DNA from 4 places in the Halomonas huangheensis genome. Region 3 is predicted to be linked to each of the others. Evidence: predicted binding sites of a transcription regulator. Region 3 holds the regulator's gene; each other region holds the start of a gene.

Region 1 (3,481 bases), 1.8 Mb from region 3:
CCGGCCCGCCACCAGACATGCTTGCTCTGTTTTCAGTAGTTCCAGCAGATCGCCGAGTCGGGCGTGCTGCTGACTGAGCAATAGTTTCAGGCTCATTATTTCCTTTCCTGCCCAAGCAGATCTCGCACGCTATCGATCAAGCCATCGGCAATGCGTTCCGGATTGATGTCCAGTCGACCCTCGCGGATGGCATCACGAATTTCTGCCACTCGTTCGACATCAATGTCCTGTCGGCTATCGCCATTCAGGTGAACCATGCTGGATGGCTCGCCATCGGTGGGCTTCAGCGATGTACTGCTATCCACCGTACGGACATCTCTGGCGGACTCCGATTGGGATGGACGAGTCAGCGGGATCTGCGGGTCGATTTTCACGGGCCTGGCCTCATGTTCCGGGGTGCGCGGAAGGTGTTGCTTTGGTTATCGGCGAGCTGCGGGAGAACTTTAGGTGTCGAGTGGGTTCCGGGCTGGTGGAGAGCTAGAAGGCGACTGTCAGCGCGCCCGGGCCGGTGATCTGAGCTTCGACAATTTCCCGGTTTGCCATCCTGATACGCACGATATCACCCTGAGCGCCGTTATCCAGTGCTTCGCCCTGGCGGCGGATACGGAAGCCTCTGCCATTGGCTTCGATGCTGACCCTCTGACCACGTTCCACCAGCTGCGGAGCGCTTAGCGCGTAGGCGGAAAGGCCCTGACCCTGACGCAGAGGACGGCGTGCCTGCTGGCCGATGGCGGCGTTGAGATCGGTAACCGATTGTGCCGGCAGGCGGCTGAAGTCGACGCGTTCGGTGGTGAGCATATCGGCGCGAATCATCTCGCCAGGGGCAATATCACGCGCGGCGATCACTCGTTCGCCATAGACATGCAGTTCGGCTTGCATATATCGCACGCGATGAGCTTCCGCGCCGCAGCGCAGCCCGACAGAGACTCGTCCCATCAGGCGGGTGTCGTTGCGTGCCAGAAAAGGTTCGCTGTGCTGACAGGTGTCGAGTGCTGCCGCCGGGGGGAAGACGTCGATTTCGATGTTCTCGGGAGCCACACCGGAATCCACCAACTGTTCGAACAGAAACTGCTCCACGCGAGCCATGTTCGGGTCGTTGTCGTCAGCGCTGGCCGTACCGCCGAGGAAAGACGCCAGCAACATGATCGATAGCGTCAGACACACCTTCAGTGCTGTGGTCATGGCGTGCTCCTGGAGGAAACCCTCGTTGAGTAGGCGGGGGGACGTTGTCTGCTCACTTCGTACAGGGCCTGAAGCGAGTCTAGCGCTGGTGAATTTCCGCCATCGGTGGAAATGGCGTCAGGAAAGCGGGTTGTTTTGCGCTTTGTCGTGACAGGGTCCCGGCTAGTCTCCATGGTCGGAACTCGGTCTTTTGCAGCAAGCCATCTGCAACAGGCCATTTGCAACCAGCCATTGGAGAGCATCGGGATGCTCGATCAGCTCGAGGCCTCACTCGCCTTTCACCAACAGGCACTGGCGCTGCGTCAGGAGCGCCAGAAGGTACTGGCCAGCAATATCGCCAATGCTGACACGCCAGGATACAAGGCGCGGGATATGGATTTCAGCCGTGCGCTGGAAGATGCCACGCGTGGTGCCATGCAGCCGGGACTCAAGCTGGCGCGTACTTCCAGCCATCATCTTGCGGGAGAGGGAGCGCCCTCGGCGCTCGATTCCCGGCATCTGCTGTATCGCGAACCGGATCAGCCGAGCCTCGATGGCAATACGGTCGACATGGACCGTGAACGTAGCGCCTTTGCTGACAACTCGGTGCGCTACCAGGCGGCGCTGACCATCATCAACAGTCGCATCCAGGGCCTCAAGCAGGCCATGCAGCCCGAGCGCTAGCGTTCTGGCGGCATGGTGGGATAACCAGGAATCTACTCATGTCCATGTTTTCGATCTTTGATATCTCGTCATCGGCGATGAGCGCCCAGTCACAGCGCATGAATGTGACCGCCAGCAATATGGCCAACGCCGATAGCGTGTCTGGACCAGATGGAGAGGCCTACCGTGCGCGCCAGGTGATGTTCGAGGCTCGCGCCTCCTCTCGCAGTGGTATTGGTGGCGTTGCGGTCAGCGAGGTGGTCGAGGACCCCTCGCCGCTGCGGCTGGAGTATCGCCCCGAGCATCCGCTGGCCGATGAGCAGGGCTACGTGCAGATGCCCAATGTCGATCCGGTGGCCGAGATGGTCAACATGATTTCTGCCTCACGTTCCTATCAGGCCAACGTCGAGGTGATGAACACCAGCAAGCAGTTGATGCTCAAGACCCTGACGCTCGGAGAAGGATGATCATGGCCAGCACGATTGATTCCAACGTCTACAACAGTGTCAACGCGACCACCGCCAGCGCCAGTTCGAGCAAGGCATCCGATGAGCTGAACGACAACTTCATGACCCTGCTGGTGACGCAACTGCAGAACCAGGACCCGATGAATCCGATGGACAACAGCGAGATGACTTCTCAGCTGGCGCAGATCAACACGGTGGCCGGTATCGAGGACCTCAACGCTTCGTTGGAAGTGATCAATGGTCAGATCAACGCCGGTCAGGCGATGCAGGCCGCGCAGTTGATCGGCGAAGGGGTGCTGGTCCCTGGTGATCGTCTGCTGCTGACCACGACCGAGGATGGTAAGGCTGTGACCACGCCATTCGGCATCGAACTGGGTCAGCCGGCATCCAGCGTCAAGGCCACCATCACCAACGAATCCGGCGAAGTGATCAACAGTTACGACCTGGGCCCGGCCGCGGCCGGCGTCGAGTCCTTCCAGTGGGATGGAATGACCGCTGATGGCGCCACGGCGGTCGATGGCGCCTACCAGGTGTCCTTCGACGCGACAGGTGCCGAAGGCGAGAAGATTGCTGTCTCGGCCCTCAACTACGCCATCGTCGGTGGGGTAACACCGGCGGATGCCAATGGTGAGGTCATGCTGGACCTGGGCGCGGTATATGGCCAGGTAGGGCTGGATGAGGTGCGGCAGATCCTCTAGGGACATGCCTGCAGCAACAGATCCAGGATCGATGCCAACCACGAGAGTCTTTCCGAACCATCTCATTACGCAGGGCGCGAGCGGAAGGGCGCATTGCATGGATGCAAACTACAGGGAGAACGACTGATGGGTTTTTCACAAGCGCTGAGCGGTCTGAACGCCGCTGCCAATAGCCTCGATGTGCTGGGCAATAATATCGCCAACTCCCAGACCGTGGGCTACAAGGGCGGTAGTGCACAGTTCGCCGATGTTTTTGCCAATTCACAAGTGGGTCTGGGGACCCAGGTATCGGCGGTGTTGCAGAACTTCAACTCCGGTAACCTCGAAACCACCAACCGTAGCCTGGACCTGGGGATCAGCGGTCAGGGCTTCTTCCGTATGGAGCAGGGTGGCCAGGTTGTCTACTCTCGCAACGGCCAGTTGACGTTGACGCCGGACGGGTATCTGCAGAACGCTTCCGGTGCGCGTGTAATGGGTTATGGCGTGGATGCC
Region 2 (3,481 bases), 270 kb from region 3:
CCGGTCGATGTCCGTCATGGCCCCATTCTCTACCTGGAGGACGTCTCGGTCAGCTTTGATGGCTTCAAGGCGATCAATAACCTCAACCTGACCATCGATGATGGTGAGCTGCGCTGCATCATCGGCCCCAATGGGGCCGGCAAGACCACCATGATGGACATCATTACCGGCAAGACACGTCCGGATACCGGCAGTGTGTGGTTTGGCAGCCGACACAACCTTCTCAACATGAATGAGCCCGAAATCGCCCGCCTGGGCATCGGGCGCAAGTTCCAGAAACCGACGGTGTTCGAGGCACTGAGTGTATTCGAGAATCTTGAACTGGCGATGGCTATGGATAAGGGGTTATGGCCGACGCTGCGCGCACGGCTGACCACGGAGGTGCGCGAGCGAATCGATGAGGTGTTGGCAACCATTGGTCTGGTCGAGCTGCGGCAGCGCCAGGCGGGCATTCTGTCTCATGGTCAGAAACAGTGGCTGGAGATTGGCATGTTGTTGATGCAACGACCGCGCCTGTTGCTGGTCGACGAGCCCGTCGCCGGGATGACTGAGCAGGAGATGGAACGCACCGCTGAGCTGTTGACCGGACTTGCGGGGCGTCACTCGGTGGTCGTGGTGGAACATGACATGGGATTTGTGCGCTCCATTGCGCGCACCGTAACGGTGCTACATCAGGGGCAAGTGCTGGCCGAAGGCAGTATGGATAGCGTCTCCAGTGATCCCCGGGTCATCGACGTCTATCTGGGTGGTGAAGAGGAGGTTGCCTGATGCTCAGTATCAAGGGGCTGGACCAATTCCATGGCGAGAGCCATACGCTTTGGGATCTCGATCTGGAGGTGCCCAGGGGGAGGTGTACCTGCGTCCTCGGCCGCAATGGTGTCGGCAAGACCACACTGATGAAAGCGATCATGGGTGAGGTCGCGATACAGAAAGGCCAGATACGCTTCGATGGCGGGATTGCCCTCGAACGCGAGCGTCTTGAAGCGCGCTCTCGGCTGGGCATCGGCTATGTCCCGCAAGGAAGGCAGATATTTCCGATGCTGACGGTGGAGGAGAACCTTCGCACCGGACTGGCTGCACGTCGCGACAAGGTTCGCCATGTGCCTGAGCGCATCTTCGAACTGTTTCCGGTGCTCAAGGAGATGCGTCATCGCCGTGGCGGCGACCTTTCCGGTGGCCAGCAGCAACAATTGGCCATTGGCCGTGCTCTGGTGCTGGAGCCGCGGTTACTGATTCTTGACGAGCCAGGAGAGGGGATTCAGCCCAATATCGTGACTCGTATCGGCGAGGTGATTCGCCAACTGATTGCCGAAGACGGGCTGACGGTGCTGTTGGTCGAGCAGAAACTGCCTTTTGCGCGACGCTACGCTGACCATTTCGTGATTCTTGATCGCGGGCGACGCGTCGCCGGGAGTCGGATAGCCGAGTTGGATGATGAGGTGGTCAAGCAGTATCTGACGGTCTAGGAGCGGTCTGAACAACTGCTTGAGCAGGCGAATCACGGCATCCCGTGGTGCTGGTGTGCCAGCCCGGTATCAATCCTCATATATCACTCAGATGCTGCGGCTGCGCGCTCCAGTCTCGTTGTGTTTCATCCTGCTCGGCGACTTCGTCACATCGCCCCCAGTAGCCTCAAGGGGCAGGAGCGCGGTGCTCTATGTTGGTGCGGCATGTGCCGTCTCGCACCTTGCTGGTGCTGTTGTGGCAATTCTCTGTGCAGGAAATGTTGTCTGGTATAACTATATATAATTGATATTAAACAATAAAATTGTTTGTTTTCCAATCTGGTACGGGCGTTGCACCGCAACTGGGCATGGAGTCACACCTCTCGGCTGCGTACAAGCAGGCAGGTGTCGGGACTCCGGTCATGAATCAGGAGTCATATGACTGCGCAGCAACGACCGCCACAGCCCGTGTCATCAAAGCCCATGACATCAAGGCCCGTGCCATCAGCATCCATGCTGTCACAGCCTTGGTCACGCCAGTCGTTGGATGTTTCAGGACACCGTTTCGATGACCTGAGGCGCTGGGACGCTTCTCTGCAATTGGGATTTGTTGCCAGAGATGGCGTGACGCGCATGCGTGATATGCGCCACCACGGGCCGCTACGTGTCCAGCGTCCATTCTATCCAGAGGGTCCGAACGGATCCTGTCACGTCTATCTATTGCACCCACCCGGAGGCCTGGTCAGTGGTGATGCCCTGCGTATCGAAGCCCGTGTGGAATCGGGGGGGCGCACGTTACTGACCACGCCTGCAGCCAATAAGCTCTATCGTGCCGACCGCAATGGAGTGGCATGGCAGCAGGACACTCTGCTCCAGGTCGACGACGACGGACTGCTCGAGTGGCTACCCCAGGAAACGATTGCTTTCGATGGCTCGCGAGGATGTCAGCGGACGCGAATCGAGCTGTCCGGCAGCGCACGTTGCCTGGGTTGGGAACTGTTGGCGTTGGGGCGACCGGCCAGCCAACTGCCGTTTGTCTCTGGTCGCCTGGAGCAGCATTTCACGATTGTCCGTGACGGGATGCCGTTATGGATTGAAAGGCAGCCACTGGACCCGACTCATCGGCGTTTTCGGGGTAGCTGGGGTCAGCGAGGTCATGGCGTTCAGGCAACGCTCTGGGCCGTTGGGCTGGAGGATGGCCAGGCGGCAGTCGAATGGTTGCGAGAGCGGCTCGAGGCACACCAATGCTGGGCGGTTACCTGGCGGCACGATGTGCTGTTGTTGCGTTATCTCGGTGACTCGCGCGGCGACGCCTGGCAGCTGCTGGAAGAGGCCTGGCACCTGTTGCGCCCGAAACTCGCTCAACAGCCTGCTTGTATTCCGCGTATCTGGCGAACCTGAGTATGTGGAAGGCAGTGCACGTTGGAGGAAAAACCGGTTGCAGGAAAGGAGTGGGTCAGGAAGCGATGAATAACGTATTCGAACACAGGGGATATACGCGATGGAGCTGACGCCCAGAGACAAGGACAAGCTGCTGCTGTTTACCGCGGGATTGCTGGCTGAGCGCCGGCGGGCCCGGGGACTCAAGCTCAACTATCCCGAAGCGGTGGCCTTGATCAGTTGCGAGATCATGGAAGGTGCCCGTGATGGCCGCTCGGTGGCCGAGATGATGAGCGAAGGACGGCGCATCCTGACCCGCGATGATGTCATGGACGGTGTGGCCGAGATGGTCGACGAGGTGCAGGTTGAGGCGACGTTTCCGGACGGTACCAAGTTGGTGACCGTACATAACCCCATCACCTGAACAGCCGCATCCAGAATTCTGGCTACGCGTCGTGAAACACGCTTCCTGAGTCAGGGCTCTTGAATCATGCATAGTCCTGCCACTTCGCGTGGGAGCCAGTAGCTTCAGGAACCAGTACCTGACGAATGGGGAAACACTGATGATACCCGGTGAATACCAACTGCAACCCGATGATATTCAGCTATGTGAAGGGCGTCCACGCCTGACGTTAGAGGTCGCCAATCGCGGAGAT
Region 3 (3,481 bases):
AGTCTGTCTGGTGGTGAGCGACGCCGCGTCGAAATTGCCCGCGCCCTCGCCACCGAACCGGCCTTCATCCTGCTCGATGAGCCCTTTGCTGGGGTCGATCCGATCTCGGTCGGCGATATCAAGTCAATCATCCGCCAGCTCAAGGAACGCAATATCGGGGTGTTGATCACCGACCACAACGTCCGTGAAACCCTCGATATCTGTGATCACGCCTATATTGTCGGTGATGGCCAGATCATTGCTGAAGGCAATGCCGACGACATTCTCGCCAACAAACGGGTCCGCGAAGTGTATCTGGGCGAGAATTTCAGGCTATAAGCACCGAGCCTGTGAGCGTCGAGTAACGAGCTATTCAACACCGCCGCATAGAGCACAGACAGAAGCCCTTCGGGATTCAAGATCGAGCGTAGTCGAAAGCTCACCACTTGCGAGGTTACTTACCGCTTATGGCTTACAGCTTATAGCTACCCTCCGCTCCTGGCTTTTAGCTTGGACCAGGCATCCCCACCAGCCTTGCTCAAAAAAGTCAACGCTTTATCGCCATGTTGGCAAGGGACTTGCATGGCATACTTCTGATGAGTAGGGTAAAGCCTTCTGTCATCAGCAACGGACCTCTCGCATGGCCCTGAAGGCGTCACTGCAACTGCGGTTGGGTACGCAGCTCACCATGACCCCGCAACTGCAGCAGGCAATCGCCCTGCTGCAGCTGTCTACGCTGGATCTTCGCCAGGAGATTCAACAGGCCCTTGAGGCCAACCCCATGCTGGAGCTGGAAGACGACTTCGGCGAGCAGACCGCCAGCGAAACACCGGAAGATGACTGGGCCGACGAGATACCGAGCGAACTTTCGATCGATAGCGACTGGTCGGATACCTACCAGGACTCCGGCAGTTCCTCTGCCGGCAGTGGCGAAGGCCCCGACTTCGAACGTCAGGCATCCTCACAGTCATTGCAGGGTCACTTGAGCTGGCAATTGGCAATGCTCGACATCGATGCTGACGACATGCGCATCGCCGAATCACTGATCGATGCAGTAAACATCGACGGCTATCTCAACCAACCGCTCGAAGAAATCCACCAGGGCCTTCAGCAACAAGGATTCGACAAGCTTTCGCTGAAAGAAGTTGAAGCCGTTCTCAAGCGGCTCCAGCTGTTTGAGCCAACAGGTGTCTTCGCTCGCGACTTGCGTGAGTGCCTGTTGCTGCAACTCGACACTCTGCCCCGAGAGACTCCACTACTGCCCCAGGCCGGACGTCTGGTACGTCAGTTTCTCGAAGCATTGGCCAGTGGCGAGCGGCGCCTGCTCAAGCGACGTCTGGGACTCGACGATGACGGGCTGGACAGTGTCATTGAACTGATCCGCAGCCTTGATCCTCGACCAGGCAGCAGCTTCGGCGACAGCAACGTCGACTATGTGGTACCCGACCTGATCGTGCGCCATGGCAGTGAAGGCTGGCAGGTTGAGCTCAATCCAGAAGCCATGCCGCGCCTGCGCATTCAGCCCGACTATGCAGCTCTGATTCGTCGTGCGGACCGCAGCCAGGACAACCAGTTCCTCAAGGATCATCTTCAGGAAGCACGCTGGTTGCTCAAGAGCCTCTCCAGCCGTAATGACACACTGCTCAAGGTGGGCCGTGAGATCATGCTGCGCCAACTGGACTTCCTTGAGCAGGGCGAAGCCGCCATGAAGCCTCTGATTCTCGCTGACATAGCGGAGAAGGTTGAGATGCATGAATCAACCATCTCTCGCGTAACCACCCAGAAGTTCGTACATACTCCGCGCGGCGTGTACGAACTCAAGTACTTCTTCTCCAGCCAGGTCGGCAACGACGGCGATGCCCATTCAAGCACTGCCATCCGAGCCAGAATCAAGAAGCTGGTTCAGGACGAACCTCCACGCAAGCCGCTCTCTGACAGCAAACTGGTGGAGCTGCTGGCCGAAGATGGTGTTCATGTCGCGCGACGGACCATTGCCAAGTACCGTGAGGCCATGCACATACCATCATCCAGTGAGCGTAAACGTCTGCGCTGATCATCGCCCACTGCCCCAGATCGAGCAGTTCTCTACCTATTCCCCATGACCACCAGAACCTCATCTGTCAAGGCTTGATAAGGACTTGTGCTCAGGGGGTTTGCAAGGCGGCAAAAAGGGTTACAATCGATCTACCATTGCTAGAGCAAGGAGCCTGTCATGCAAGTCAATATCACCGGCCATCACGTCGAACTGACCGACCCGCTGCGTGACTATGTACAAGAAAAGCTCGCTCGAGTGGAGCGTCACTATGACAACATCACCAATGTTCAGGTGACGTTATCTGTAGAAAAGGAGCGCCAACTTGCTGCCTGTACACTCCATGCTGCCGGTGCTGACCTGCATGCCGACGCCCAGGATGGCGACATGTACGCTGCCATAGATGCACTAGCCGACAAGCTTGACCGCCAATTGGTCAAGCACAAGGAAAAATCTCAAGCCCGTGCCCAGGGCGCTGGACTTCGCTGATTCCTCATGACATTGGATGCCATTCTCCCTCCCGAGCGCACGCTGTTCGATGTGCCGGGAGGTAGCAAGAAGAGGGTGCTGGAGTTCTTCAGCACCTTCATCGCCCAAAACACGCCTAGCCTGGATAGCCAGGAAGTATTCAGCCGCCTGATTGGCCGAGAACGCCTCGGCAGTACCGGGATCGGTAACGGAGTTGCCATTCCGCATGCGCGTAATCCGCATTGCAAGGCACCGATCTCCGGGTTTCTAAAGCTGGCGGACCCCATTGATTTCGATGCGATCGACGGAGAACCCGTTGATCTGATCTTCGTGTTGCTGGTGCCCGAGGAAGCCGACGAGGCTCACCTCGCCCTACTCGGCCAGGTCGCCGGCGTGATGAACGACGCGGAGACTCGCCAGCGGTTGCGCCAGGCTGGCTCACAGCGCGAACTGCACGAAAGGTTGCAGGAGGCTATTCTTCGCAGTGCCTCCGCCCGGGATAGCGACGGCTGAGTACCGGCTGCCGCTGCGCCCTTCCGTCACCGTCATTTTGTCACTCATTGCCAGGCATCGCCCTGGCGACCCTTGAGCGGGAGACTGTAAATGCAACTCGTGATCATCAGTGGCCGATCTGGTTCAGGCAAATCCGTTGCATTGCAGGCGCTTGAGGATCTGGGTTTCTATGCCATCGACAATCTCCCGGCCATGTTGCTGGGCTCGCTGGTCGGCGAACTCGAAAACGGACATTCGAAGCGCATCGCTGTCAGCATTGATGCTCGCAATCTTCCGGAAGCTCTGCAGCGCTTCCCAGCGATGCTCGAGGAATTCAGGCAAGGAACTCTGCACTGCCAGGTGGTGTACCTGACCAGTGATGCAAGGATACTGCTCGAACGCTACTCCCACACTCGACGCCGCCATCCGCTGACACGCTACAGCGACATGACGCTGGCCGAAGCCATCGATAGTGAAGAGCAGGCACTGTCCGGTATCCGTGACGTCGCG
Region 4 (3,481 bases), 600 kb from region 3:
GGCGGTGAGGCGACGACACGTTGCCCGGCATCGGGGTGAAAGCAGGGTTCGCGTCGGCGGATGGATAGCCGCCGGGTCAAGGCCCTGAACACCTCCCGCGTTGGTGTATGGCGACTGTCCAGAAGTTCTTCCAGTTCCCGGTTCTGCCAGCGCTTGCGGTTGATGGCGCGCAGGTGGCCGCTGTGCTCGACACCTTCGTGATCGTTCTGGGTCGCCGTCAGGCAGTGGAGATAGATCGCCGGAATACCCTTGAGGGCCAGCATCAGGTGCTGGCTGAGCAGGAAGCGTTCGACCTGCCATGGATCCAGCCCCTTGCGGGTACCGCTCATGGCGTCGAACCAGGTGATATTCAGCTCGTAGGGACTATCGCTGCCATCCGCATGGCTGCGCATGCTGACGAATCCCCCGAAGCGTTGCATCAGTGCCATCAAGGCTTCGATGTCATGCGACTCCAGCCAACCCTCCAGCGGGCGTACACCGATGCCGTCGTGGCTGGCGGTGAAGTTGAGGTAGCTGCAACCCGGTGGTAGCTGCGGAAGACTCGTCAGCCAGCGCGCCAAAGTGCTGGCCTCACCGCTGGTCAGCGTATGCAGCAGTAATGGTGGCAGGGTGAACTGATAGACGAGGTGTGCCTCGTCGGGTCGGCTGGTTTCTTCTGTCGACGACAATCGCTCAAGACCGAAGTAGCTGATGTTTTCGGCATGGGGCACATTGGTCTCGGTGATGATCAGGGTTCCGGGCGCCAGGTGATCGACGATCAAGCGCAGCAATCTGACCACCGCATGGGTTTCCGGCAGGTGAATGCAGCTGGTGCCCGGGTGCTTCCACAGATAGGCGATAGCGTCGAGCCGAATGATCCGTGCGCCCTGCTCAAGGTAGAACAGCAGAATACCGACGAATTCCAGCAGCACATCCGGGTTGGCGAAGTTGAGATCAATCTGGTCCTCGGAAAAGGTCGCCCACAGGTGACGCAAACCGCGCCGGGTGGATACCGGCACCAGTAGCGGTGAGCTGCGCGGACGAACGACATCGGAGAGCTCGGTGTCGGGATCCATCTCGATGAAGAAATCGCGGCCGGGCAGACTGCCTCCGAGATAGTCGGCGAACCACAGTGATTCCCGTGAGACATGATTGAGCACTAGATCGACCATTAGATCGCGATGTCCGGCCAGGCGGCGGATGTCCTGCCAATCGCCCAGGGTGGGATTGACCTCGCGATAGTGGATGACCGAGAACCCGTCGTCGCTGCTCCAGGGGAAGAAAGGCAACACGTGCACACCACTGAAGACGTCACCGAGACGGTGCTGCAGAAACTCGTCTAGTACCGCCAGCGGTGGACGTTGGTCCTCCAGCAGCGAGTCGCCGTAGACAATCAGCCATTGGTCCGCCTGGCTCCATAATGGCGCTGGACCTGCACCATGCAAGTGCGCAAGGTCATCGCGATGGGCATCGATCAGGCGCATCAATCGACGCATGACTTCGTCACGGCGTTGGCCGTAGAGCATGTCGATCAGCAGGGTGGCACGCTGCTCGAACTGATCGCGGGATGGCGGTGGCGGTAGAGGGGCATCGATCGACATGTTGTTCTCCCGGTCATGGAAGTTGGCCGAATCGGGTGTCGGCGAGTGGCATTCACGCTACAGCCCCTGCACGACTAGAGTATCCAGCATTGAGATGTTCCTGTTCATGACAAGCACAAGTCATGCCAGGTGCGCGGGAACTGTCCGCAGCGTCCGTCAACCGGTACACTAGGGGAACAAGGATTAGAGCTGGATAGCCCAACTATGCACTGCCCATTCTGCGGCGCCCAAGATACCCGTGTGACCGATTCTCGACTGGTGGCTGAAGGTGACCAGGTACGCCGTCGTCGTCAGTGCGCTGAGTGCGGCGAGCGTTTCACTACTTATGAGACCGCTGAACTGGTGATGCCGCGTATCATCAAGGCTGACGGCACTCGAGAGGTGTTCGATGAAGCCAAGTTGCGTGCGGGGATGTTGCGTGCGCTGGAAAAGCGTCCGGTTAGTGCCGAATCCATCGAAGCGGCCGTAGAACGTATTCGCCAGCAACTACGTGCTCGCGGTGAGCGCGAAGTACACGCACGGGTTGTCGGAGAAGAGGTCATGGGCGCACTCAAGCGCCTGGACCAGGTGGCGTATATTCGCTTCGCATCGGTGTATCGGCGTTTTCAGGATATCGATGAGTTCCGAGCCGAGATCGATCGTCTTGCGCAGGAGCCAGGCTTCTCTCCGGATGGATCGACGCGTGGGGATGGCCGATGACAACGGCGCTGGATCATGAATGGATGGCCCGTGCCCTGCAGCTTGCAGGGCACGGTCGTTATACTTCCATGCCCAACCCGCGGGTCGGGTGTGTGCTGGTCAAGGACGGGCAGCGGGTTGGTGAGGGCTTCCACCTGCGGGCCGGTGAACCACATGCTGAGATCCATGCGTTGCGGGACGCAGGTGTTTCGGCGCGGGGAGCGACGGCCTATGTGACGCTGGAGCCCTGCTCTCACCATGGCCGTACCGGTCCGTGTTGCGAGGCGTTGATCGAGGCTGGTGTGGCGCGGGTTGTGGTGGCGATGGAAGACCCCAATCCGGTGGTCGCCGGCACCGGAAGCCAGAAGCTGCGTGATGCCGGTATCGAGGTAGAAGTTGGCTGCCTGGAAGTCGATGCACGAGCGCTGAACGCAGGGTTCATCATGCGCATGCTGGAAGGGCGGCCGCGGGTTCGTCTCAAGCAGGCGATGAGCCTGGATGGACGGACCGCCATGGCTTCAGGGGAATCTCAGTGGATCACTGGCCCGGAGGCCCGCCGCGACGTGCAGCGTTTGCGTGCCGAAAGCTGTGCCATTCTCAGCGGCGTTGACTCGATCATCTTCGACAACTCCCGCTTGACCGTGCGTGCCGAGCAATTGGGGCTGGATGATGCTGAGGCAATTTCGGCCCGTCAACCGCTGCGTGTGATAGTGGATAGTCAACTGCGCATGCCCCTGGCGGCGGCCTGTTTGACCGAGCCGGGACGGACATTGGTCGTGGCCGTTGATGGCATGGCAGGTCCGCGCCGAGCGAGGCTCGAAGACGCAGGCGCTGAAGTCATCGAGTTGCCCGCAGGAGGTGATGGTCGCGTCGATCTGACGGTGCTGCTGGGTTGGTTGGCTCAGCATGAGCAGTGCAATGAACTGTTGGTGGAAACCGGCGCGACCCTGGCCGGCGCGCTGATGGATGCCGATCTGGTTGATGAGTTGCGCCTGTATGTCGCACCAACACTACTCGGCAGTGAAGCGCGTCCATTGCTGGCACTGCCCGGCATCGAACGTATGGATCAGCAGCGGCGCCTGGAGATTGTCGATATTCGCGCTCTGGGGCAGGATTGGCGTATCCTTGCCCGCCCTGAGAAGAAGTGAAGCAGGCCCGCCTCCACTCATCGGGTTTGTGAGCAGCCTGAAGGCTGAATAATCCGGCGTTACTGGCGCATGGCG

Evidence for each region. Region 3 encodes sigma-54, which starts transcription at its own class of promoters, with help from an activator protein. Its sites were predicted from a motif close to TGGCACNNNNNTTGCTNT; they were not measured.
Region 1: flgB (flagellar basal body rod protein FlgB) is a predicted target of sigma-54. The motif match lies at 1,220-1,237, and genes of this name have one in related genera.
Region 2: AR456_RS08475 (urease accessory protein UreD) is a predicted target of sigma-54. The motif match lies at 1,786-1,803, and genes of this name have one in related genera.
Region 4: AR456_RS04680 (sugar phosphorylase) is a predicted target of sigma-54. The motif match lies at 1,691-1,708, and genes of this name have one in related genera.

What each region holds. Positions count from the first base shown of each region.
Region 1 covers NZ_CP013106.1:4,553,541-4,557,021, reverse strand. Annotated here, with positions in the region: gene AR456_RS19805 (flagella synthesis protein FlgN) at 1-96, opposite strand, end outside; gene flgM (flagellar biosynthesis anti-sigma factor FlgM) at 96-374, opposite strand; gene flgA (flagellar basal body P-ring formation chaperone FlgA) at 478-1,182, opposite strand; gene flgB (flagellar basal body rod protein FlgB) at 1,429-1,845, shown strand; gene flgC (flagellar basal body rod protein FlgC) at 1,884-2,291, shown strand; gene AR456_RS19780 (flagellar hook assembly protein FlgD) at 2,294-2,989, shown strand; gene flgE (flagellar hook protein FlgE) at 3,116-3,481, shown strand, end outside.
Region 2 covers NZ_CP013106.1:1,891,589-1,895,069, forward strand. Annotated here, with positions in the region: gene urtD (urea ABC transporter ATP-binding protein UrtD) at 1-768, shown strand, start outside; gene urtE (urea ABC transporter ATP-binding subunit UrtE) at 768-1,466, shown strand; gene AR456_RS08475 (urease accessory protein UreD) at 1,959-2,846, shown strand; gene ureA (urease subunit gamma) at 2,947-3,249, shown strand; gene AR456_RS08485 (urease subunit beta) at 3,389-3,481, shown strand, end outside.
Region 3 covers NZ_CP013106.1:1,622,502-1,625,982, reverse strand. Annotated here, with positions in the region: gene lptB (LPS export ABC transporter ATP-binding protein) at 1-318, shown strand, start outside; gene AR456_RS07295 (RNA polymerase factor sigma-54) at 620-2,032, shown strand; gene hpf (ribosome hibernation-promoting factor, HPF/YfiA family) at 2,192-2,500, shown strand; gene ptsN (PTS IIA-like nitrogen regulatory protein PtsN) at 2,507-2,992, shown strand; gene rapZ (RNase adapter RapZ) at 3,083-3,481, shown strand, end outside.
Region 4 covers NZ_CP013106.1:1,022,588-1,026,068, forward strand. Annotated here, with positions in the region: gene AR456_RS04680 (sugar phosphorylase) at 1-1,580, opposite strand, end outside; gene nrdR (transcriptional regulator NrdR) at 1,785-2,279, shown strand; gene ribD (bifunctional diaminohydroxyphosphoribosylaminopyrimidine deaminase/5-amino-6-(5-phosphoribosylamino)uracil reductase RibD) at 2,276-3,406, shown strand.